DNA from 3 places in the Oceanobacillus sp. FSL K6-2867 genome. Region 1 is predicted to be linked to each of the others. Evidence: riboswitches for the same ligand, from Rfam matches in the RefSeq annotation. Region 1 holds a riboswitch; each other region holds the start of a gene.
The links. Region 1 has a riboswitch for S-adenosylmethionine ahead of NSQ77_RS02650 (methionine ABC transporter ATP-binding protein). Riboswitches for the same ligand answer to the same signal wherever they lie in the genome.
Positions count from the first base shown of each region.

Region 2: another riboswitch for S-adenosylmethionine. It lies ahead of NSQ77_RS10585 (phosphoadenylyl-sulfate reductase); the one in region 1 lies ahead of NSQ77_RS02650 (methionine ABC transporter ATP-binding protein).
Region 3: another riboswitch for S-adenosylmethionine. It lies ahead of NSQ77_RS12965 (O-acetylhomoserine aminocarboxypropyltransferase/cysteine synthase family protein); the one in region 1 lies ahead of NSQ77_RS02650 (methionine ABC transporter ATP-binding protein).

Region 1 covers NZ_CP150144.1:575,139-582,812, reverse strand. The annotation lists gene NSQ77_RS02680 (acyl-CoA dehydrogenase family protein) at 1-1,730, shown strand, start outside; gene NSQ77_RS02675 (DinB family protein) at 2,109-2,582, shown strand; gene NSQ77_RS02670 (arsenate reductase family protein) at 2,756-3,112, shown strand; gene gcvH (glycine cleavage system protein GcvH) at 3,219-3,599, shown strand; gene NSQ77_RS02660 (toprim domain-containing protein) at 3,786-4,142, shown strand; gene NSQ77_RS02655 (thioredoxin family protein) at 4,165-4,479, shown strand; SAM riboswitch class I at 4,673-4,774, shown strand; gene NSQ77_RS02650 (methionine ABC transporter ATP-binding protein) at 4,937-5,968, shown strand; gene NSQ77_RS02645 (methionine ABC transporter permease) at 5,958-6,626, shown strand; gene NSQ77_RS02640 (MetQ/NlpA family ABC transporter substrate-binding protein) at 6,691-7,515, shown strand.
Region 2 covers NZ_CP150144.1:2,123,292-2,130,965, forward strand. The annotation lists gene NSQ77_RS10560 (NAD(P)-binding protein) at 1-40, opposite strand, end outside; gene NSQ77_RS10565 (sirohydrochlorin chelatase) at 59-802, opposite strand; gene cobA (uroporphyrinogen-III C-methyltransferase) at 819-1,595, opposite strand; gene cysI (assimilatory sulfite reductase (NADPH) hemoprotein subunit) at 1,630-3,363, opposite strand; gene NSQ77_RS10580 (assimilatory sulfite reductase (NADPH) flavoprotein subunit) at 3,398-5,221, opposite strand; gene NSQ77_RS10585 (phosphoadenylyl-sulfate reductase) at 5,361-6,095, opposite strand; SAM riboswitch class I at 6,186-6,289, opposite strand; gene NSQ77_RS10590 (peptidoglycan DD-metalloendopeptidase family protein) at 6,581-7,674, shown strand, end outside.
Region 3 covers NZ_CP150144.1:2,644,234-2,651,907, forward strand. The annotation lists gene NSQ77_RS12965 (O-acetylhomoserine aminocarboxypropyltransferase/cysteine synthase family protein) at 448-2,145, opposite strand; SAM riboswitch class I at 2,241-2,353, opposite strand; gene rarD (EamA family transporter RarD) at 2,478-3,383, opposite strand; gene megL (methionine gamma-lyase) at 3,555-4,739, shown strand; gene cls (cardiolipin synthase) at 5,339-6,778, shown strand; gene NSQ77_RS12985 (acyl-CoA thioesterase) at 6,840-7,352, shown strand; gene NSQ77_RS12990 (helix-turn-helix domain-containing protein) at 7,425-7,674, opposite strand, start outside.

The sequences.
Region 1 (7,674 bases):
TAACCGGTGAAGATATTATTACACCGGAGGATTTTACAGAAGAGCATCAAATGATTGCCAAAACGACAGAGGATTTTATTTCAAGTGAGGTATTACCAAAACTGGATCAATTGGAAAATCATGAATTTGAGCACTCTGTTGAGCTTTTAAAAAAAGCTGGCGAACTTGGTCTGTTAGGAGTTGATGTACCAGAGGAATACGGAGGTCTGGCACTTGATAAAATTAGCTCATCCTTAATTACAGAAAGATTTTCACGTGCAGGCGGATTTTCTATTACACATGGTGCTCATGTAGGGATAGGATCACTTCCAATCGTATTTTTTGGCAATGAGGAGCAGAAACAAAAATATTTGCCGAAGCTTGCAACTGGTGAATTAATCGCTGCCTACGCATTAACTGAGCCTAGTTCTGGTTCAGATGCGCTCGGTGCAAAAACAACAGCCAAACTAAATGAAGCTGGAACACATTATATTTTAAATGGAGAAAAACAATGGATTACAAACTCAGCTTTTGCAGATGTGTTTGTAGTCTATGCGAAAATTGATGGAGAGCATTTTTCTGCCTTTATTGTTGAGAGGGAATTTCCAGGGGTGTCAACAGGTGTTGAAGAAAAGAAAATGGGAATTAAAAGCTCATCAACACGAACTCTGATTCTTGAGGATGCAGAAGTTCCAGCAGAAAATTTGTTAGGTGAAAAAGGGCGAGGCCATATTATTGCTTTTAATATTTTAAATGTTGGGCGCTATAAGCTTGCAGTCGGAGGCGTAGGTGGCGCTAAACGAGCATTAGAGCTTGCTGCGGCTTATGTGAATGAGCGTAAGCAGTTTAATACACCGATTTCCAGCTTTTCTTTAACACAGGAAAAACTAGCAACAATGGGTTCCGAGATCTATGCAAACGAAAGTGCGGTTTATCGTACAGTAGGACTATTTGAACAGCGGATGGGGGCATTAACAGACGAACAATTAAAGGACGGACGTGAAGTAGCACGTGCCATTGCTGAATACCAAATTGAATGCTCCATGAATAAATATATGGCAACTGAATTGCTGGATTATACAGCAGATGAAGCGGTACAGATGCATGGTGGCTATGGATTTATGCAAGAGTATGAAGTAGAGCGTATTTATCGTGACTCACGAATCAACCGTATTTTTGAAGGCACGAACGAAATTAATCGCTTGCTAGTTCCGGGAACATTGCTGAAAAAAGCTATGAAGGGTGATCTTCCATTGCTGCAAAAAGCTCAAGGGCTGCAAGAAGAATTAATGATGATGATGCCAGAGGAAGTTGGTACAGAGCCTTTGGAGCGAGAAAAGTATCTTTTGCGCAATGCGAAGAAAATTGTTCTCCTTGGTGCCGGATTAGCTGCACAGAAATATATGCAGAAATTAGAGAAAGAGCAAGAAATTCTGGTTAATCTAGCTGATATGGTTGCAGAGGTTTACAATATGGAATCAGCAATTCTCCGTACTGATAAAGCAATCAACAAAGGTGGAGCTGAGAAGAACAAACAAAAACTGCTGTATACGCAGGTTTATGTGCAAGAAGCATTCAATCGGATCGAAGCAGACGCGAAGGAAACACTAATTGCAGTAGAGGAAGGCGATACATTGAGAATGATGCTCTCGTCCTTACGTAAACTGACACGTCATACACCAATTAATGTTATTGTAAAAAAGCGTGAGATTGCTAAAAGTATTATAGAAGAAGAGAAATATACCGTCTGATTTTCTATGCCACTCCTTGTCTTACAGGAGTGGCATACTCTATTGGTTGGACTAGTTATTTCCCGGGTTTATTATTTGATGGAAAATATTTATACTGTTAATCTTGATAGAGAAATAGCTATTTAGATTGGGGGGGGGGGAATTGCGAACAAATGTCAATTATGGTTGAACGTAAACCCGCTGTGGAAACACATTTTGTGTATCTTAGAGTGACCCGTGATCCTACTTGAACTATATTCTGCGAAGTCTCGCTCTGACCACGTATCCACAGAAGTCTACGTGTTTCCTCCGCTAAAAATTGGTGCGCTAACTATTATTAACATCGAATCGAATAAGTACAGTTTCAACCTAAAAAAATAAAACAAGGGAGAGATAATTATGTATCGTATAGTAAAAGATTTTGTGAATGATTGGGATCATGCGGCGAAAGGGACAATTGCGGTTCTCGAATCGTTAACAGATGATAAACTAAATCAAGCAATTGTAGAAGGCCACAGCACATTAGGATGGCTAGGATGGCATTTAGCGGCAAGCCCAGTATTTTTTAGCGGACTTGTAGGTGTGGAGGTTGACGCACCTGAAACTCAAAACGCTACTCCAGAAAAAGCAAGTGAAATTGTAGAGGTATATAAAAAAGTAACAACATTAGTTAAAGAACAAGTTGAACAAAACGTAACGGATGAGATGCTGGAGGAAGAAGTTGATGCTATGGGTGGCTCTGTAGCAAGAGGTGCATTGTTGCGTACACTTATTGACCATCAAACCCATCATCGCGGCCAAATGACCGTATTATTACGTCAAGCAGGCTTGCGTGTGCCTGGTGTCATGGGACCAACAAAAGAAGACCGCTAAGATATGCAGCCATGAAGAAAACGGGCAGTCTTTTTACCTGATTTTCTTCATGGCATTTTAATTTTTTCTTTTTTGGATTACAAAAGAAACTGCTAAGCAGCAATACTAATAATTTTATAGAAATCATGATAGAATAAACCTTAAACAATGCAACTTGATTGGAGGAGTTATACATGGCATTAACATTTTACTGGTATCCCAATTGCGGAACGTGCAAAAAGGCGAAGAAATGGTTTGATGATCATAACATCGATTATACAAGTATACATATTGTGGAAAAAACACCTGCAAAGGAAGAACTGCTTGATTTGATTGCCAAAAGTGATTTGCCTGCTAAAAAGTTCTTTAATACGAGCGGGAAGAAATATCGTGAATTAAATATTAAGGAAAAAATAAATGATGCAAGTACAGAGGAATTAGCAGAAATCCTTGCTTCAGATGGAATGTTAATCAAACGCCCGATCGTTACAGACGGGACAAAGGTAACCGTCGGATTTAAAGAAGAAACATTTCAAGAAAATTGGTTGTAGTTACTTGTTAAAATGATTAACTTTTCATTTAATTTCAAGTAAAGACTAGAAAAATACAAGGTTAGATTGTATAGTTAAATTGGAATGAATTAATGGAGGGATTACAATGAGTTTGCCACAAGATTTACTTTATTCAAAAGAACATGAATGGATTAAAAAAGAAGAAGGAAATGTGCGTATTGGAATTACTGACTTTGCGCAAGATGAGCTAGGTGATATCGTATTTGTTGAGTTGCCGGAGGTTGGAGATGAAATTACTGCAGACGAGCCGTTTGGCAGTGTAGAATCTGTAAAAACAGTTTCTGAATTATATGCTCCAATCAGCGGGAAAGTTGTCGCGGTTAATGAAGAATTGGAAGATAGTCCAGAGTTTGTAAATGAATCTCCTTACGAAAAAGCATGGATGGTTGTTGTTGAGCCTTCTGATGAAGCAGAGCTCGAGCAATTATTGTCTTCCGATGCATATCAAGAATTAACTGAAGAATAATGCCCAAAGGCTAATTGTGCGCGTAAAAGTGTATAGTTAGCCTTATTTCAATCATATAATGTAGTAATAGATGTTGTTCAAAAGGTCCGATGAAAATGAACATCGAATTTCGCGGTCCTTTTCATCCTCCTTTTTGAACATGAATTAGGTAGGCAACTTTCTTGCTTGCATAAGGAGTGCTCATGTATGATATCTGCTGAATTTGAAAAAGTGATTATTGTCGAAGGGCTTACAGATAAAAAACAAATTGAAAAAGTAATCAATGACGAAGTTACAATCGTATGTACAAACGGTACATTCGGGGTAGAGCGGTTTGATGAATTACTCGAAACATATGGATTGGACGATAAGGATGTGTTTATTCTAGTAGACGAGGATAAATCTGGATTGAAATTGCGTAAGCAGCTGGCTCGTGAATTGCCGCATGCTGAGCATATTTATATTAGTAGTGAGTATCGGGAAGTAGCAGCTACGCCAGAGAAAATACTTGCCAGTACACTGCTGAGTAAACATTTTTCTGTTCGTCCAATATTTTTAATATAGATAGAACTTAAGGTGGTAAACAATGCAGCAAATAACAGAAGCAAATCTGGACCAGGAACGCATGTTACTATATATCTACACACCTTTTTGTGGAACATGTACAGTAGCAAGGTCAATGCTTGATAAAATCGAGTCTGTTCACGGACTGGATATTTTTTTCGAGATGAATGCGTCCCTGTATCCAGACTTTATGCAGGAAAATAAAATTGAAAGTGTACCATGCCTTCTCATTAAAGAAGGAAATGAAGTGAAAGAAAAAATCTATGCCTTTCAATCAATAGGTAATTTATATAGCTATTTAATGACATATAAGCCGGAATTATTTGCCGCGCACTAATGAGTATTATTATTCGTCTTTAAAGTGCATAAAATAAAAACTGGAAGGACGGGAGATACTATTTTCAGTGAAAGAACCCCTCCCTCTAATTGAAGTTTCACTTTGCCAGCAGTTAAATGCCAATTATAATTGACACAGGTATTTTCACATGCTACGATAGTGACACTGAATTGCCAAATCAGATACGATCTATCTCTTATCTTGAGCGGTGGAGGGACTGGCCCTTTGAAACCGCGGCAACCTTCAATTTTTGAAAGGTGCCAATTCCTGCAAAGTAAACTTTGACAGATGAGAGAACGTGAGACTTTTAATGATATAACGTCTTTCTGTTCTCTTTACAGATGGACGTTTTTTGTTTTTCACAGATGGAAAGTATTAATCTTCTTACCTGCGCAAGTGTAATGAAGGAATTTGTTTATAGGCATTGTGAAAGCCAGAGCATAAAGGAGGACGTGAAGTGATTTCGATTGAGGGTTTACGTAAGGTTTTTAAACTAAATAATAATGACATTACAGCTGTTGATGATTTGACCCTTACGATTCCTGAAGGTGATATTTTCGGTGTGATTGGCTATAGTGGTGCAGGAAAGAGTACATTCGTCAGACTGCTTAACCGACTGGAAGAACCATCATCAGGACGAATAGTTATTAATAATGAAGAAATAACCGCACTTAATTCTAAAGAGCTCCGCTTGGCAAGACAGGGCATTGGGATGATTTTTCAGCATTTCAATTTGCTCTGGTCCAGAACGGTTGAAGCAAATATTGCATTTCCGCTGGAAATCGCGGGAGTTCCAAAACAAGAGCGTGAAAGGCGAGTACAAGAGCTCATTGATTTGGTTGGATTAAGCGGACGTGAAAAAGCGTATCCGTCACAGTTAAGTGGCGGACAAAAGCAGCGTGTTGGTATCGCCCGGGCACTTGCGAATAATCCCAAAGTGCTATTATGTGACGAAGCAACATCTGCACTGGATCCGGAAACGACGAATGCAATCTTGAATTTGCTCGTTGATATTAATCAAAAACTTGGACTGACAATTATTCTAATCACACACGAGATGCATGTGATTCGGAAAATTTGTAACCAAGTAGCTGTTATGGAGAATGGAAAAATTGTTGAACAAGGTAATGTTCTTGATGTATTTACCAATCCAGTACAGCCTGTTACGAAGAAATTTGTACAGCAAATTATGGGGATGCATGATGAAGAAGATGACATTACCAATTTAATTGAGAACTATGAAAATGGTAATATTCTTAAGCTTCACTTTTTAGGGGAAGCAACCAATCAAACGCTTATAAGCCAACTGGCAAAGCGCTTTGATATTGATTTAAATATTTTACAAGGAAAAATTACACAAACACAGGCTGGCGGATATGGTACTTTATTCGTTCAAGCTATAGGTGAACAAGAGGAAATTGGTAGAGCAGTAAGCTTTATACAGGAACAAACCTCGGTCGAAGTGGAGGTTATCCGGGATGTTAACTAAGTTATTCCCAAATATTAAATATGATGATTTAGTTGAAGCAGTTTATGAAACATTTTATATGACCGTTATATCTGTAATTGGTACGTGTATATTTGGTCTGCTATTAGGCTTGCTTCTATATTTAACGTCAAAAGAAGGCATTTGGCAAAATAAATTTATTAATTTTATCGTAGCGGCTTTTGTGAATATATTTAGAGCAATTCCGTTCATTATATTAATCTTATTATTATTTCCGTTTACCAACTTTCTTGTCGGAACAATACGTGGACCAAACGCAGCATTACCAGCACTGATTATTGGTTCTGCACCGTTTTACGGAAGACTTGTTGAAATTGCGCTTAAGGAAGTAGATAAAGGTGTGGTCGAGGCAGCAAAAGCAATGGGTGCCAAAACACGAACAATTATTTTTCGCGTTCTGCTCCCTGAATCAATGCCAGCATTGGTTTCAGGGCTTACAGTTACCTCAATTGCATTAATTGGCTATACAGCTATGGCTGGAGCGATAGGTGCAGGTGGCCTTGGGAGCTACGCTTATTATTTCGGATTCCAGCGCAGAGATTTTGATGTTGTATTTCTTTGTACCGTTATTATTGTAATTATCGTGTTTATTTTCCAATTTATTGGAGATTTTATCACAAATAAGCTTGATAAACGTTAAGTTTAACATGGAAATTGGAACTATCTTTATCAATTCAATAAAATAGTGGGAAGGAAGAACAAAAATGAAAAAGTTTTTAGCAATTGCGGCATTTGCACTCGTACTTTTATTAGCAGCGTGCGGTGGAAATGATTCAGACAATGGATCGGAAACAGAAATCACTGTTGGAGCTTCAAGCACTCCACATGCAGAAATTTTGGAAGAAGCTCAGCCATTGCTTGAAGAACAAGGAGTAACACTTCATATTGAAGAATATCAGGATTATGTACTTCCAAATGATGATTTAGATAATGGCACATTAGATGCGAACTACTTTCAGCATATTCCATATTTAAATCAAACCGTTGAAGACACTGGCTATGAGATTGAATCCCTTGGAGCTATCCATGTTGAACCAATGGGTGTTTATTCAAAAGGTATTGCATCTGTAGATGATATTAAAGATGGAACTGAAGTTATTTTAAGTAATTCTGTTTCAGATCATGGACGTATTTTAACATTGTTTGAGCGGGAAGGCTTGATTACTTTAGACGACAGTGTAAAAAAATCTGCTGCGACAATTGATGATATCGTTGAAAACCCGAAAAATTTAGTTTTCTCACCAGATTATGATCCAGCCCTGCTCCCTGAACTTTATAATGCAGAAGAAGATACACTTGCTGTTATTAACACAAACTATGCTATTGGTGCAGGACTTAATCCGTTAGAGGATGCTTTATTTGTTGAAGACGAGGAATCTGAATATCTAAACGTTATTGCTGTAAGATCGGAAGATGCTGATAACGAAGCATTGAAGAAACTGGTTGAAGTACTGAAGTCTGAAGAAATTCAAAACTTTATGATGGACAATTACGAAGGTGCAGTCTTGCCAGTCGGTGACAGCAATTAATAATAGCAATCTAAAGGATACGTGCGTTATTTGCCATAATTGTATGTCGTTTCATTGTTTTCATGTTGTGAATCAGCCATATATAGAATAATCGGTCTATAGACGTTTAGATCCGTATTGTAGCGGGAACGTTTTTAGTGTTACCATAATTTACGTAAC
Region 2 (7,674 bases), 1.5 Mb from region 1:
TTTTGCCGCTTAAATTAACCATGAGCGGTGTTAATGGCATTTTTGTGCACCTTCTTATTTAAATTTGATAATTGCTAATGACTGCTTCATATGCCCGTTCCTTTAGTGCATCCACCATATATGGATGATCACCAAGCTGCCGGCATAGTAGAACGTCAGTGCTGTTCCCGGGTAGATTATTTATTTCCTTTTCTAAAAAACGCATGAGTACACCGGTAAACCATAGGTATGGTACTACAATGATTTTTTGATAACCTTCCTTTAAGGAACTCTCAATTGCTTCATGAAAAGAAGGTTCACAGACTGCTAGATAACAAGCTTCAACTGGCATATCTACCTTTTCCTGTAATGCATTGCCGATTTCCTCTATATCCAGCATAGTTTGTGGGTTACGACTGCCGCGGCCAACGAGAAGCACCTTTGCATGCGAATGATTTGATGTATACACCTCTTCGATTCGTTCTGTTAAAATAGCTGCAAAACGCTTCTGTACACCTAGTGGCTTTCCGTAGGTGAAGGTGATCGTTTTGTGTATAGCTCTCGCTCGGTTGATTTCTTCAGGTATGTCTGTATAATAATGGCCGGCACTTAGGAGCAATACAGGCACAATTGATATCCTTGTAGCACCTTGTGTAACTAAGCTTTCTATTCCCTGAGATAAATTCGGTTCGGCCAGCTCTAGAAAACAAATTTCCTGGAGCTCGACATTAACCAATCTTTTTACTTTGGCAATGCAAGCAATCGCTTCGGAGATTGCTTCCCTGTTTCGGCTGCCATGGCTTACATATAGAATTGCTTGCAATGCTGATCCCTCCAGTTCATCCGATAATTGCTTGTGGGGTAAAGTGCTTTTCAATGGAAGCTTCCTCAAACCATCTTAACTGCTTTCTTAATGTGACAACCTCCCCAATAATAATCATGGAAGGGTTTTGAAAGGTAAGCGCTTGTTCTGCAATGTTTGCAAGTGTACCGGTTATTGTCTGCTGCTGTTCTGTTGTCCCCCAGTGAATCAAGGCAACTGGGGTAGAGGTTGCACGGCCATATCGAATCAGCTTTTCACAAATGTCTGGCAGGCTTTTAACCCCCATATAGATGCAAAGTGTATCAGATCCTTGAGCTAGGTTCTTCCAATATTTTTCATTGGATGGACCATTTTTACTTACGCCGGATATAAAGGATACGGATGAGCTATAATCTCGGTGTGTTAGTGGAATGCCTGCATAAGCAGGTGCGGCAGATCCAGATGTGATTCCTGGGATAACCTCATAGTCGATGTCATTTTGTTTCAGGACTTCTGCCTCCTCGCCGCCTCTGCCAAAAATAAATGGGTCTCCACCCTTTAAGCGTGTAATAACCTTACCTTCGCCAGCATAATCCAGGAGTAATTCATGTATCGTTTCTTGTGAAATAGAAGGATGATCAGGACTCTTTCCACAATAGACCAATTCCGCATAATCGGGAGCCTCATCGAGTAATGCTTCATTAACGAGACGATCATATAAAATAACATCGGAGCTCTGAATCGCCTTCAATCCTTTTACGGTTATCAAATCCGGATCACCAGGTCCGGCGCCAACTAAATAAACTTTTCCCACAAGGTCACTTCCTTTCTTTAATTCAGGTTGCTATCTACTTTTGAGCAGCTGACGTTGCATGGAAGTCAAGCCCGGAATGGACCTTCTCAACGTATCCTGCCCGAATGACAAAGTCACCAAAATGTTCTCCTTTATATCGTTCCTTCGCATATTGGAAAAGAATTGGACGAAGGGAATCTAAAATTTCTTTTTCTCCGATATTTTCCTTGTAAAGCTTATTTAAGCGGCTGCCATTGAAGGCACCACCAAGGTACATATTATATTTCCCAGGTGCTTTCCCAATGAAAGCAATCTCTGCAAGACCTGGTCGGGAGCAGCCATTCGGACAGCCTGACATACGAATAACGATTTCTTCTTCATGGAGTCCAGCTTCATCCAGAATTCCTTCCATTTTATCCAGCAAAACTGGGAGATATCGCTCTGATTCAGCCATCGCAAGGCCACAAGTCGGTAAAGCAACACAGGCGATCGAGTTTCTTCGCAGCCCTGATAAATGCCTTCCTTCAGTAAGGTGATATGTTTCAACCAAATCGGTAATTTCCTGTTTCTTCTCGTCTGTAACATCCGCGATGATAAGATTTTGATTGGCTGTAATTCGAAAATCGCCTGTATGGACTTTGGCAATTTCCCGTAACCCAGTCATCAGCTCATATCCTTCAATATCTTTCACTCGTCCATTTTGAATAAACAATGTCAGATGCCAACTGTCTTTGCCTTTCACCCAGCCATAGGTATCGCCATTTGATTCAAAATGATAGGGACGTGGCGCCTCCAGGTTCCATGTCAACCTTGAGTTCAATTCATCCTTAAACCAGTCAATCCCTCTCGCATCAATCGTATATTTGAAACGAGCATTTTTTCGATTGGAGCGGTTGCCGTAATCACGCTGAATCATCACGACATGCTCTGCCACCTCTGTGATCTTCTCTGGCGCACAGAATCCAATTACACGAGCGATTTGTGGGTAAGTTTTGGTGTCACCATGTGTCATTCCCATCCCACCACCAACAGCTATGTTAAACCCTTGCAGTTTTTCATTTTCGATAATGGCAATGAAGCCTAAATCCTGTGAATAGATATCGACATCGTTAGAAGGCGGTATAGCGACACCAATTTTGAATTTTCTTGGCAAATAGGTCGGCCCATAAATTGGCTCTGTTTCCTTTATTCCGCGGCTATCGACTATTTTTTCATCATCCAGCCAAATCTCATGATATGCATTTGTCTTTGGTAATAAATGATCACTGATCTTCTTGGACCATGCATAGACCTCTGAATGGTAATCCGATTGCGCCGGATTTACATTACACATCACATTTCTGTTTATATCCCCACAAGCTGCAATGGTTGTCATAAGGGCTTGATTCATTTCCTGCATTGTTTTTTTCAAATTTCTTTTTAAAATTCCGTGCAATTGATAGGTCTGTCTAGTCGTGAGCTTCATTGTCCCATTTGCATACTTTTGTGCAAGCTCATCCATGACGAGCCACTGCTCAGATGTTGTTACGCCACCAGGTGTACGTACGCGAATCATAAATTGGTATGCAGGCTCCAATTTTTTCCGCCTGCGCTCATCCCTTATATCTCGGTCATCCTGCTGATAGCTCCCATGAAACTTTAGCAGTTTGTTATCATCATCAGAAATTGCTCCTGTAATTGGATCCTCCAGTCCTTCAGCAATCGTTCCTCTTAAAAAATTACTATTCTCCTTCACCTGTTCCAATCGATCTAACGGACCGTTCTGTTCTGCTAGCTTATTTTTATCCATCCCCTAATTCTCCTCCTCTTAACCTTCATTGCTTTTAATACACGTCACGTTGATAACGCTTTTGCCTGCGCATTTCGTTTAAGGCAAGCTCTGCTTCATCGTGGCTTAAGTGACCTTCCTGCTCGAGAATGGTGACCAATGTTGTATGAACATCGCTGGCCATATGCCTTTCATCCCCACAAACATAGATATGTGCTCCATCTGCAATCCATTGATAAATGTCCTTGCTCTTTTCCAGCATGCGATGCTGTACATATACCTTTTCATCTGTATCCCGGGAGAACGCAACATCCATTTTCGTTAATACGCCTTCCTTGAGCCATCGTTGCCATTCCACTTGATAAAGAAAATCGGAATCAAAATGCTGATCTCCGTAGAATAGCCAGGTTTTGCCGTTGTGTCCGATTTCCTCACGTTCCTCTAGGAAAGAACGGTAAGGGGCAACCCCTGTTCCAGGACCAATCATGATTACGGGTGTATCTATATCGGCAGGGAATTTAAAATTCGGGTTCCGATGGATATATACTGGAATCTGCTCACCAGGCTCTACACGATCAGCGCATTGCCCCGAGCAAACCCCAGCTTGAATTTGTCGATGTGCAGGATATTTTACGGCTCCAACAGCAATATGAACCTCGTCAGGGTTTGCCTTGTAGCTGCTTGTAATCGAATATAGCCGAGCCGGAATCTTCCGCAGTATTTGAATGAACTCAATAGGAGCAATGTTGTTCGGGCGATAATCCCTAACGAGATCAAGCAAATCTCTGCCATTGATATATGTTTTTAGGTTTTCTTCATTATCCGGCTGCAGTAAATCTTTTAACCTATCATGATTAAAAAGCTGTGCAGCTTTTTGCAGTAAAGACTTTGTTAATCTGGAAATTTCATAATTGGTTAATAGAGCTTCCCTTAGGGCACGCACCTCGCCTTGCTTATTGATTTGGACGCTTGTTTGAGGATCCCAGCCCATCTCTGCAATTAAATCATCTACTAAAGCAGGATTGTTTTTCGGAAAAATACCAAGGCTATCACCAGGCTCGAACTCGAACTTTGACCCTTCCAGTGACAATTCAAGATGGCGCGTCTCCTTATTCGAACCGCGTCCGTTAAGGTTTAAATTTTCGAGCACTTCGGCATGGAATGGGTTTGCTTTGGAATAGATAGGCTGTTCAATTATGGATGTCTCGGATAACGAATCTGCCTGTGTTGTTTCATGTGTATCTTTCATTTCCTGTAAGATGCCTAGTACACCATCCATCCATTCTGCTGCAGGCTCATCAAAGTCCAAATCACAATCGACTCGGGGATAGAGCCTTTCACCTCCCAATTCCTCCAATCGCTTATCAAACTCTTTACCGGTTTGGCAAAAGAATTCATAGGATTCGTCACCGAGAGATAAGACTGAATATTGTAGATCCTTTAATTGTGGTGCCTTTCTGCTATGAAGAAATTCATGGAATGTTCGAGCGTTATCTGGTGGGTCCCCCTCTCCATGGGTAGCCGTGATAATGAATAGATCTTGAACTTTTTTTAAGTCTTTTGGTTTAAAGTCATCTAAAGCAGCAATTTTGACTGGGAAGTCTTGTTCCTTAATCCTCTGTCCAAAGCGTTCAGCAAGTGACTGTGCATTCCCTGTTTCAGATCCAAAAAGAATGGTAACCTGCCTCAGTTCTGTTTGATTTTTGGCATTATGGGATTGACCGAATGAATCAATGATAAAACTTGATTGGGTGTTTTGAGGGACGGTTAAGTATCCGCTCAGCCATATTCGTTGTTCGTCGGTTAATGTTGAGAGAATATGATTCAATTTCTCCGACTGTTCTTGACTAAAAGGACTATTAGTAACTTGTAACTGCAAAGCTAATCACCTCTCAAGAATATTTTTAATTTAGTCTACTGATGTTATTTGCCTATCAACAATATAACCAATGTATACATAGCTGTTTACTATGTTTAATGCCTGGGATTATTGCTCGTATTCCGATATAAGATACGATTTAATCGTTTTGAGTTGTAGAAGTATGGAGACCACACTCTGTTTTATTGAATCCGGACCATCTTCCTGTACGAGAATCGCCTTGGTCCATAACTTGTGATGTACATGGAATACAGCCTATACTTGGATAATTCTGGTCGTGCAATAGATTATAATCCAGCTTATTTTCTTGGATATAATCCCACACATCCTTCCATGTCCAATGGATCAATGGGCATATCTTTATCGATTGAAACCGCTCATCCTTATTTATAAAATCAGTCTTGCTTCTTGAAGGGGACTGTTCCCTGCGAAGACCTGAGATCCAAGCGGGAGCACCACTTAGAGCTTCTTCAAGCGGTTTTATTTTTCGGATATAGCAGCATTGATCAGGTTTTCGCTTCCATAATGCGGATCCATGTTGCTTAGCCTGTTCTTCCAAGGTTAATTCGGGTTTCTTTAAGTGAATACGAAGGTCTGGATACTTTTTCTTCACCTTGTCAATCAAATCGTATGTTTCCTGAAAATGCAGATCCGTATCGAGAAAAACAATAGCGGCATCTTTTTGTATCTTGGAAATCAGATCTACCAATATAACGCCTTCAGCACCAAAACTACAAGCATAAACAACACGGTCACCATAAGTCTCGTAGGCCCACTGTAAAATCTTCAAAGCGCCTTTGGTCGAATCCGCAGGTAACCAATTTTTAAAAGGATCTCCATTGAAATTCGTATAGCTAATCGAATAATTATCCATCCTTAAACCCTCCATAAAAATAATAATCCCTCTTCTTTTATGAAAGAAGAGGGATATGAATTTTATCCTGACTAGGACTGGAATTCACTCTTCTTATCTTTCAGACTATCCGTCTGTAGGAATTGGCACAGTATTTGTTTAAACCTGTTGCCGAGGTTTCAAAGGGCCCTTCCCTCCACCTCTCTGGATAAGAGTATAATTAATCCGAGTAATATAATCTAAATTATGTGTATTATATATGATTAAAAATCCAAAATCAACCATTTTTTGAAAAAATAAATTAATTTCAAAAGAAACACTAATCAGAATGGGGGGCCATATCTTTGCTTAAAAAGTAAATACCTGGTTGCAATAATACAATTTCTTTACATTATTCGACAATCCATTTTTAAACCTATAGAGCTATGGTAGATTGATAGAATGAGTTTTATAAAAATGCCATAGTGCTTTATATAGATTTACATGATTAAAAGGAGAACTAGAAAATGTTTTATCATACAAGTACGGAAAAGAAACTAGAAGCAATAAAACGTAAACGGAAATGGAGCTTTTTAAGCAAGACGGCAATAATGACATGTTTAGGATTTGGGATTACCTTAAACCCTGTACAGGCAGAGGACAAACTGGAAACAATATATCATGTGTACATAGATGGCGAGCATCTTGGAAAGGTTGATGATCAGGATCTTGTTCAGCAAGCAATTGATGATAAACTGGCTAAGCATCAGAATAATTATGATGCTATTGAGTTAACCATTGGCGAGGACGTCACCTTCATCCCTGAAATGGTTTTTAATCCGAAATACAATAACGAAAAAGCAGCAAAAAGGCTGGACGAGCACTTAACCGTAATGGCAGATGCAGTGGAATTGAATATTGCAGATGAAACTGTTGGTTATTTTAAAGATGAAGAAGCGGCTGAAGCAGTTCTTGATGCATATACGACAAAGTATGCGGATGAAGACGAATGGGAAAAAATCGAAGCTGACAAGCAAAAGGCTGCAGCTGATAAAGAAGCAAAAGAAAAGCAAGTTCAAGATAAAAAGGTTCCTGATGTTGGAGAAACACTTGTTACAGATATTGCATTATCGAAAGAGACTGTTATCTCCGAGGAAACTGCAGATCCAGATGAAATTTTAACGGAAAAACAAGGTATAAAAAAGCTGGAAAAAGGGACGCTTCAAGACAAGGTGCATACCGTTAAAGAAGGAGAAGTGCTAGGGGAGATTGCTGAAAAGTATGATCTATCGACGAAAAAATTGCTGGAGCTGAATTCTGATTTAGCAGATGAAGCTGTATTGAAAATTGATCAGGAAATCAACGTAATGGAATATAAGCCATTTGCACAAGTTGTAGTGACAGAAGAGCAGACAGTTGAGGAATCAATTGCATTTGAAACGGAAGTAATTGAATCAGAGGATATGTATAAAGGCGAAGAAAAGGTAAAACAAGAAGGCGAAGAAGGGAAAAAAGAAGTTCTATATGAAATAGAGAAACGAAATGGCAAGCAAGCAGCAAAAGAAGTTCTGGATGAAACGATCACAGAAGAGCCTGTAAATAAGATTGTTATCAAAGGCAC
Region 3 (7,674 bases), 2.1 Mb from region 1:
AAGTTAAAGAAAATCATCTGAAGTTCTTCTGTTCTTTATATGTAATGCTCGTTTCCCACCATTTCAAGGCGGTAGTTGTTGTTATTGTGAGCATTTTTTTAGAATACATCCTTTATAAGTTTAATCAATAATATAAGAAGTTAAACTTGAAGTTGTTCTCAATTACACACCGTTTTTATTACATGGTAGATATAGACTTCACAGAATGTAGTTCAAGAAGCGTCGGGTCACCCTAAGGTGCGCGAAGTGTGTTTCTGTAGCGGGTATACGCACAACCCATAATTGCACATTAATCCAAATCCATCGTTTCTTTTAAATACGACAATAACGAAAATAAAAGCTTAATTAAAAAATCGCCCTCTGGATAGAAGGCGATTTAAATTTTGGTTTGCTCTCTTTGGGTATATTCCCATTTCGATGAAGAAGTAAACCTGATCGGTATAATTGTTAAACTGTAACAGTATTTTGCGTGTTATTGCTACGAAGCTGAAGTGCTAATGTAGCTGGATTGACTTCCGTAACAATAATTCCCGCAGCATTTGCATGCTGAACTGTTTGATTTGTGCTTGCAGCTCCCTCAGCGAAAATAAACTTGATTTCTTTATTTACCAACTGTTCAATAACTGCTGCTGGCAGTTCTTTATTGTTAATCCATAATGCATCAACAGGAGATGTAATTACAGATAATTCATTGGCAGGATCATTTTCTACAGGCACAATCTCAAAGCCAAGTTTTTCTAATGATTTCGTTTCATTCTGATCAATACCGATGCAAGCAATAATCTTTTTGCGTACACCTTCAGTGCGATCAAATGGAGAAGAAAGCAAGCCGTTAATTGCATTGTCATCGGATTGTTGTGCTTCTTGATTAACTCCTGTTGCTTTACCAATTGCCTGCTCTAAATCTGCCAGAACATCTTCCACAGCTTCTAACCCAACCGACAAGCGGACGAGCTCTTCGGATACACCACTTTTCTTCAAGTCCTCTGCACTTAGTTGCTGATGTGTCGTTGAAGCAGGATGAATAATTAAGGATTTGGCATCTCCGACATTTGCCACATGTGACCATAGCTTCACATTGTCGATTAGTTTTCTGCCTGCATCACGACCGCCTTGGATACCAAATGTAATAATGGAGCCATACCCGTTCTTGAAATATTTCTTAGCAAGATTATGGGATGGATGTTCCTTCAAGCCAGGGAAGTTAATCCATTCCACTGCTTTATGTTTTTGTAAATAGGCAGCTACTTTTTCTGCATTTTGATTGTGTCTTTCAATTCTTAGATGAAGTGTTTCCAGTCCTTGCAGGAATAAAAACGCACTTTGCGGACTCAAGCATGCACCGATATCTCGCAATAATTGAACACGCAGTTTTGTAATAAATGCTGTTGGTCCAAGATCCTTATATTTTAAGCCGTGATACGTTTCATCAGGCTCCGTGAATCCAGGAAACCGATTGTTATTCCAGTCAAATCTTCCGCCGTCAACGACAACTCCACCAATTGTTGTACCATGACCGCCAATCCATTTTGTTGCGGAATGAATGACTATATCAGCGCCCCAAGTGAGTGGTTTTGCGATATAAGGAGCAAATGTATTATCAATAATTAATGGAATGCCATGAGCATGCGCAATGTCAGCAACAGTTTCAACGTCAAAAATGTAAAGGCTTGGGTTGGTGATAACTTCACCGAATATAGCTTTTGTTTTATCGGTAATTGCAGCTTCAAATTCTTCTGGTTTTGTACCATCGACAAATTTTACTGTAATTCCGTAGCGTGGAAGAGTTGCTGCAAAAAGATTGTACGTCCCTCCATATAAGTTGCTGTCCGCGATAATTTCATCTCCAGCTTCCGCGATATTCAAGATTGCTAGTGTAATAGCAGCCATTCCAGACGATGTTGCTACAGCACCAACTCCATCCTCCAGCTGGGCAACACGCTGTTCGAATGCATCAACGGTCGGATTCATAATACGAGAGTATATATTACCTGGTTCTGCTAAACCAAATAAGTTTTGAGCGTGCTCTGTATCGCGAAAAACATAAGAAGTTGTTTGATAGATTGGAACAGCACGTGCACCTGTAGTTGGATCAGGCTGCTGCCCTCCATGAAGTAATACCGTTTCTGGCTGAAATTGTGACATAATAAAAATCCTCCTTAAAATGTTATATGTTCTTGAAGAGAGATAACGAAAAAGCCCTCTTCCTAAGAAGAGGGCGTATGTACGAACCGTTCCTCCTCTTATCTACCAGGCTTTTAACCTGTAGGATTTAGCACCGTTACAAGCAAGTTAATGCCTTAAGGTTGCTGGGCTTCATAGGGCCTATTCCCTCCGCCACTCTTGATAAGAGATGTTGCATTATTTAAGTTATTGTGAGTATACAATGAATTTTATTTTCTGTCAATGCTGTTTTCTGAAAAGTTTAAAACAAACTGGCTGTATGTTTAAGATTAACCAGATGCTAAAGATGTATTTTAGTGTGTCCGCAAACGACGCTGCGAATTTTTATAAATAGAAGCCATATATATAAATAAGGCGGTCCATATAAAAACAAATGTAATGAGATGTGCCTGGGAAAAAGGTTCATTATAGAAAAACACACCGATTACAAGCATCATTGTAGGCGTGATATATTGCAAAAAACCTACCATCGCTAGAGGAATCTGTTTAGCGCCACTAGAAAATAATAATAGAGGAACAGCGGTAGCAATACCTGCCCCAATTAAAAATAAGTTCGTAACCGTGATAAATGGCGTAAATGAAAATGAACTGCTCGGTATAAGCCATAAATAAATAAGTGCTGCTGGTGTAATGAGCAACGTTTCGATTGTCAGGCCGGACATTGCGCTGACATTCACTGTTTTTTTCAGCAATCCGTATAATGCAAACGTGGTTGCTAACAGCAAGGAGATCCAGGGAAATACGCCAAAATTGAATGTTAAGTAAAACACACCGATAGCTGCTAGAATGAAGGAGAGTAATTGACTTTTCGTCACTGGTTCTTTCAAAATGATAACTCCTAATAAAATACTAATAAGCGGGTTGATATAATATCCAAGACTTGCTTGCAGGATATGTCCTTGAACAACTGCCCAAATAAATAGAAACCAGTTTAATGTAATTACAATCGCGGCCGCTGTAATCCCGAATAATTGCTTTTTCTTTTTGATAATTTGCCGACACTCCTGTATGAAGTGGTTCCATTTACCAAGAATAATGACGAGAAGCAGCATGAATACAGCTGACCATGCTATGCGATGTGCTAGAATTTCTCCAGCTGGAACATATTCAATTTGCTTCCAGTACATGGTAATAATTCCCCATAAGAGGTAGGCGCTGAACGTATAGATGATGCCAGTTTTCGAATGCCGATTATCCATTATTATCCCTCCTAAGCGGATTTTTTGTTAATATTCCTATTATGTTAGATGGAATTTGCCAATTTAGCAATCACTTAGCTTATCTTTGATCCAGAAAACGCTTTCCTGTGTGAGTTATATTCGATATGATAGATATGAGTATAAGTAACATCTATAGAAGGGGGTTTACGGATGATACAAAAACAAAAACGTTTTGAAACGGCTGTTATCCATGAAGGCTATGATTCAAAAGAAATGCTTGGAAGTCTTTCCACACCCATTTTTCAAACATCTACCTATTCATTTGAAACTGCCGAGCTAGGAGAACGCCGCTTTGCAGGTGAAGAATCGGGTTATATTTATTCACGGCTGGGAAATCCAACCGTGCGTGTACTTGAAGAACGGGTTGCAAGCTTGGAAAAGGGCGAGGCCGGGCTCGCATTTGCTTCAGGAATGGCGGCAGTATCAGCTGTTCTCATTGCATTGACAAAAGCAAATGACCATATTATTTGCTCCTCAGGATTATATGGTTGTACATTCGGATTGTTGACGATGATGCGGGAAAAATATAATATAATGACTGATTTTTCAGAGATGAAATCAAAGGAAGAGCTTCGCAGTCTTATTCGGCCAGAAACCACTGTCATCTATGTAGAAACGCCGATTAATCCAACAATGCGTTTAATTGATTTGAAGCAAGTAGCAGAGGTTGCAAAAGAATATGGTATTCCAGTTGTGGTGGACAACACATTTTCATCTCCATATTTACAGCAACCATTGGAATTAGGATGCGATATTGTCCTTCATAGCGCAACGAAATACATTGGCGGTCACGGAGATGTAATTGCTGGTTTAGTAGTTGGCAAAAAATCGTTTATTGATATGGTTTCGCAAACAACACAAAAAGATATTGGCGGCGTGATTTCTCCATTTGATGCATGGTTATTGCTGCGTGGCTTAAAAACATTGCCAGTTCGTTTGGATCGTCACTGTGACAATGCCCAAAAAATTGTCGAGCAGCTGAAGATGCATCGAAAAATCGCTAATGTATATTATCCCGAAGACGAAGAAAATCGGGATTTCTCGATTATGAAAAAACAAATGAAACGCGGTGGAGGAATTATTTCCTTTGAAGTGAAAGGAGATAAAAGCCAAGCACAATTACTATTGAATCAATTGGGCTTTATAAAGATTGCAGTCAGTCTAGGAGATGCCGAAACGTTAATTGAGCATCCTGCTACAATGACACATGCAAGCATACCATACGAAGTGCGCCAGCAAATGGGCATTACGGATCAGCTTATTCGGCTTTCAGTTGGATTGGAAGCGTGGGAGGATATTTGGGCTGATTTGGAACAGGCATTAGAGCAATTATAAGATAAGCAACGCTCCTTTTACATACACGCCAAATGTTAATTATTTTCTAGCATGGCGTGTATTTTATTTGTTCTATGATAATAGAATTGGATAGGAAGAGAAGGGATTTCAACCTGGGTTTATATAAACTTCTAACTAACTGCTAAGGTATGTGTAAGCCCCGCCGTCCGGGATAGCTCCGGGCGGATGCTTTCCGTGGGCACGACTTCAGCCTCTCCGAAAGAAAACCACTTCCTGCAAGACTTCAGACACGTGCTGTTCCCACAGGACAAGGAATGCTTCGTCAGCATTTACATCCTATTTTCGAAGAGTCACCGCCCTCCGCTCACCCGGACTGGTTAAAATGAAAACTTTGTTTATGTTACTACTGTGGAATGTAGCAAAGCAAAATTAGCGGAGCGAGTATACGCACATACCGTAATTGCACTAATCCGGAGTTTCTTTCAAACGCGAAAAAATTCCTTACTATGTTTTATCTTTTCTTGGATAGGCTAAATAGTATGCATGAAACATTGAAAAAACAGCGCATCACTAACCTGGATTAAATTTCTGTGCTATATTAGATAGTGGAAATATACGTTTAGAGGGAGATTGATACGATGGGAATACTGTCGTTTTTACTCGGACTTATAATCGTTTTAAATATTGCATTGGGTATTTCTATTGTATTTTTGGAAAGGAAAGATCCAACCTCTTCATGGGCATGGTTAATGGTATTGCTGTTTATTCCAATCGCAGGATTTATTCTATACTTAATTTTTGGTAAGCCAATAAGCAACAGAAGAATTTTCACATGGGATAAAAAAAGCATGATGGGTGTAAAAACGACTGTTCAATCACAGCTGCGCACCTTGGAGGATAAGGATTTTCACTTTAATGATGAGGCGATGCGTGAATATAGCGACCTAGTGTACCTTCTATTGCGGAATGATGATGCTATTTTTTCGCAAGATAATAAGATAGGAATTTATACTGATGGGCAAGAAAAATTTGAAGCGCTGATTCAGGATCTGCAAAAGGCAAAGGACCACATTCACATGCAATACTATATTATGCGAAGTGATGAGCTTGGTCAGCGTCTGGCAGAGGTTCTCATTAAAAAAGCGAATGAGGGTGTTGATGTCCGGGTTCTCTATGATGATATGGGGTCGCGTTCTTTAAAAAGAAGCTATGTAAAGCGATTAAAGAACGCGGGTGTTATGGTGGAGTCATTTTTTCCATCTAAGCTTATCATTAATTTTAAAATAAACTATCGAAATCATCGTAAGCTAACGATTATAGATGGGAAGATTGGCTATATTGGCGGATTCAATGTTGGTGATGAATATCTTGGAAAAAGCAGGAAATTTGGATATTGGCGTGACACACATTTACGTGTAATGGGGGAGGCTGTTCAAAGTTTGCAAACTCGCTTTATTCTCGATTGGAATCAAGCATCCAAAAATGATATTCTATATGATGATCGCTATTATAACACGAGTCCAAGTGGAGACGTAGGGATCCAGATAGTTTCAAGCGGTCCGGATACGGAATGGGAACAAATAAAAAATGGCTACATTAAGATGATTATGGCGGCCAAGGACTATATTTACATTCAAACACCTTATTTTATACCAGATGAAAGTGTGAAAGATGCATTGCGAATTGCTGCATTATCCGGTGTAGATGTGAAAATTATGATTCCAAATAAACCAGATCATCCATTCGTGTACTGGGCAACGTTATCCAGCAGTGGGGAACTATTAACAGCTGGTGCTGAGGTGTTTATTTATCAAAACGGTTTTCTTCATGCAAAAACAATTGTTGTTGATGGGAAAATTGCATCAGTAGGGACTGCAAACATTGATGTTCGCAGTTTCCGTCTCAACTTTGAGGTGAATGCATTTTTATATGATACCGAAATAGCTGAACGACTAGTTCAAAGGTTTAACGATGATATTGAGCTATCGACACAGATGACGAAGAAACTGTATGACCAAAGAACAATTGGTATTCGATTTAAAGAATCAATTTCCAGACTAATTTCGCCAGTGCTATAGGGCATTCGGAAGCAGGAATAACTTATAGTAAACGGCGGAAAGTCATCAGGAGGAAAAAAATATGGAAGCAAAACCATGCTCAAACTCATTAGCAATAAAAACAACACATGTACTCCCGCCAGATACAAATGCTTTTGGTACACTATTTGGCGGAAAATTAATGGCGCATATTGATGATATCGCAGCAATAGCGGCAGTGAAGCATGCTAGGAATCCTGTTGTAACTGCATCGACGGATTCCGTGGATTTTCTGGCTCCTGTAAAAGTCGGCCATTCGATTTCAATCGAGTCATTTGTTACATGGACACATCATACATCGATGGAGGTTTTTGCGAAAGCAGTAACCGAGGATTTAGTAACAGGGGAAAGAAGAGTCAGTGCCACTGCATTTATGACGTTTGTAGCGATTGATGAAAATGGAAAGCCTGTTCCTGTACCGTCTGTTTATCCAGAAACAGATTTGGAAAAAATGCTCCATGAAAATGCAGCACTGCGAGCAAAGCGCAGGGGAGAAAGAAGACGGCATTCTCAAGAACTGGCTGCAACCTTTGGTACAAAATATGCAATGGAATAAAATTGGAATTCTGAATTCCGAATGAAACAGGCTGTTGCTCGCAACAGCCTGTTTTTTGAAGCGCCTGTATCGTTAATCTTTTTGTTTGTCCTCATCTTTTTGAATTTCCTCAGCGGTAATATGACCATCAGCCCAACATTGAATTTCTTTAATAACTGGTTCTAGATCCTTGCCTTTTTGAGATAGAGAATATTCGATTCGAACAGGGAATTCAGAATAAATATTCCGTTCCACAATTCCTTCTTTTTCAAGCAGCTTCAGCCGATCAGATAACAGTCTTCCGCTAATAGGCAAATCAGCTTCCATTTCAGAGAAGCGTTTT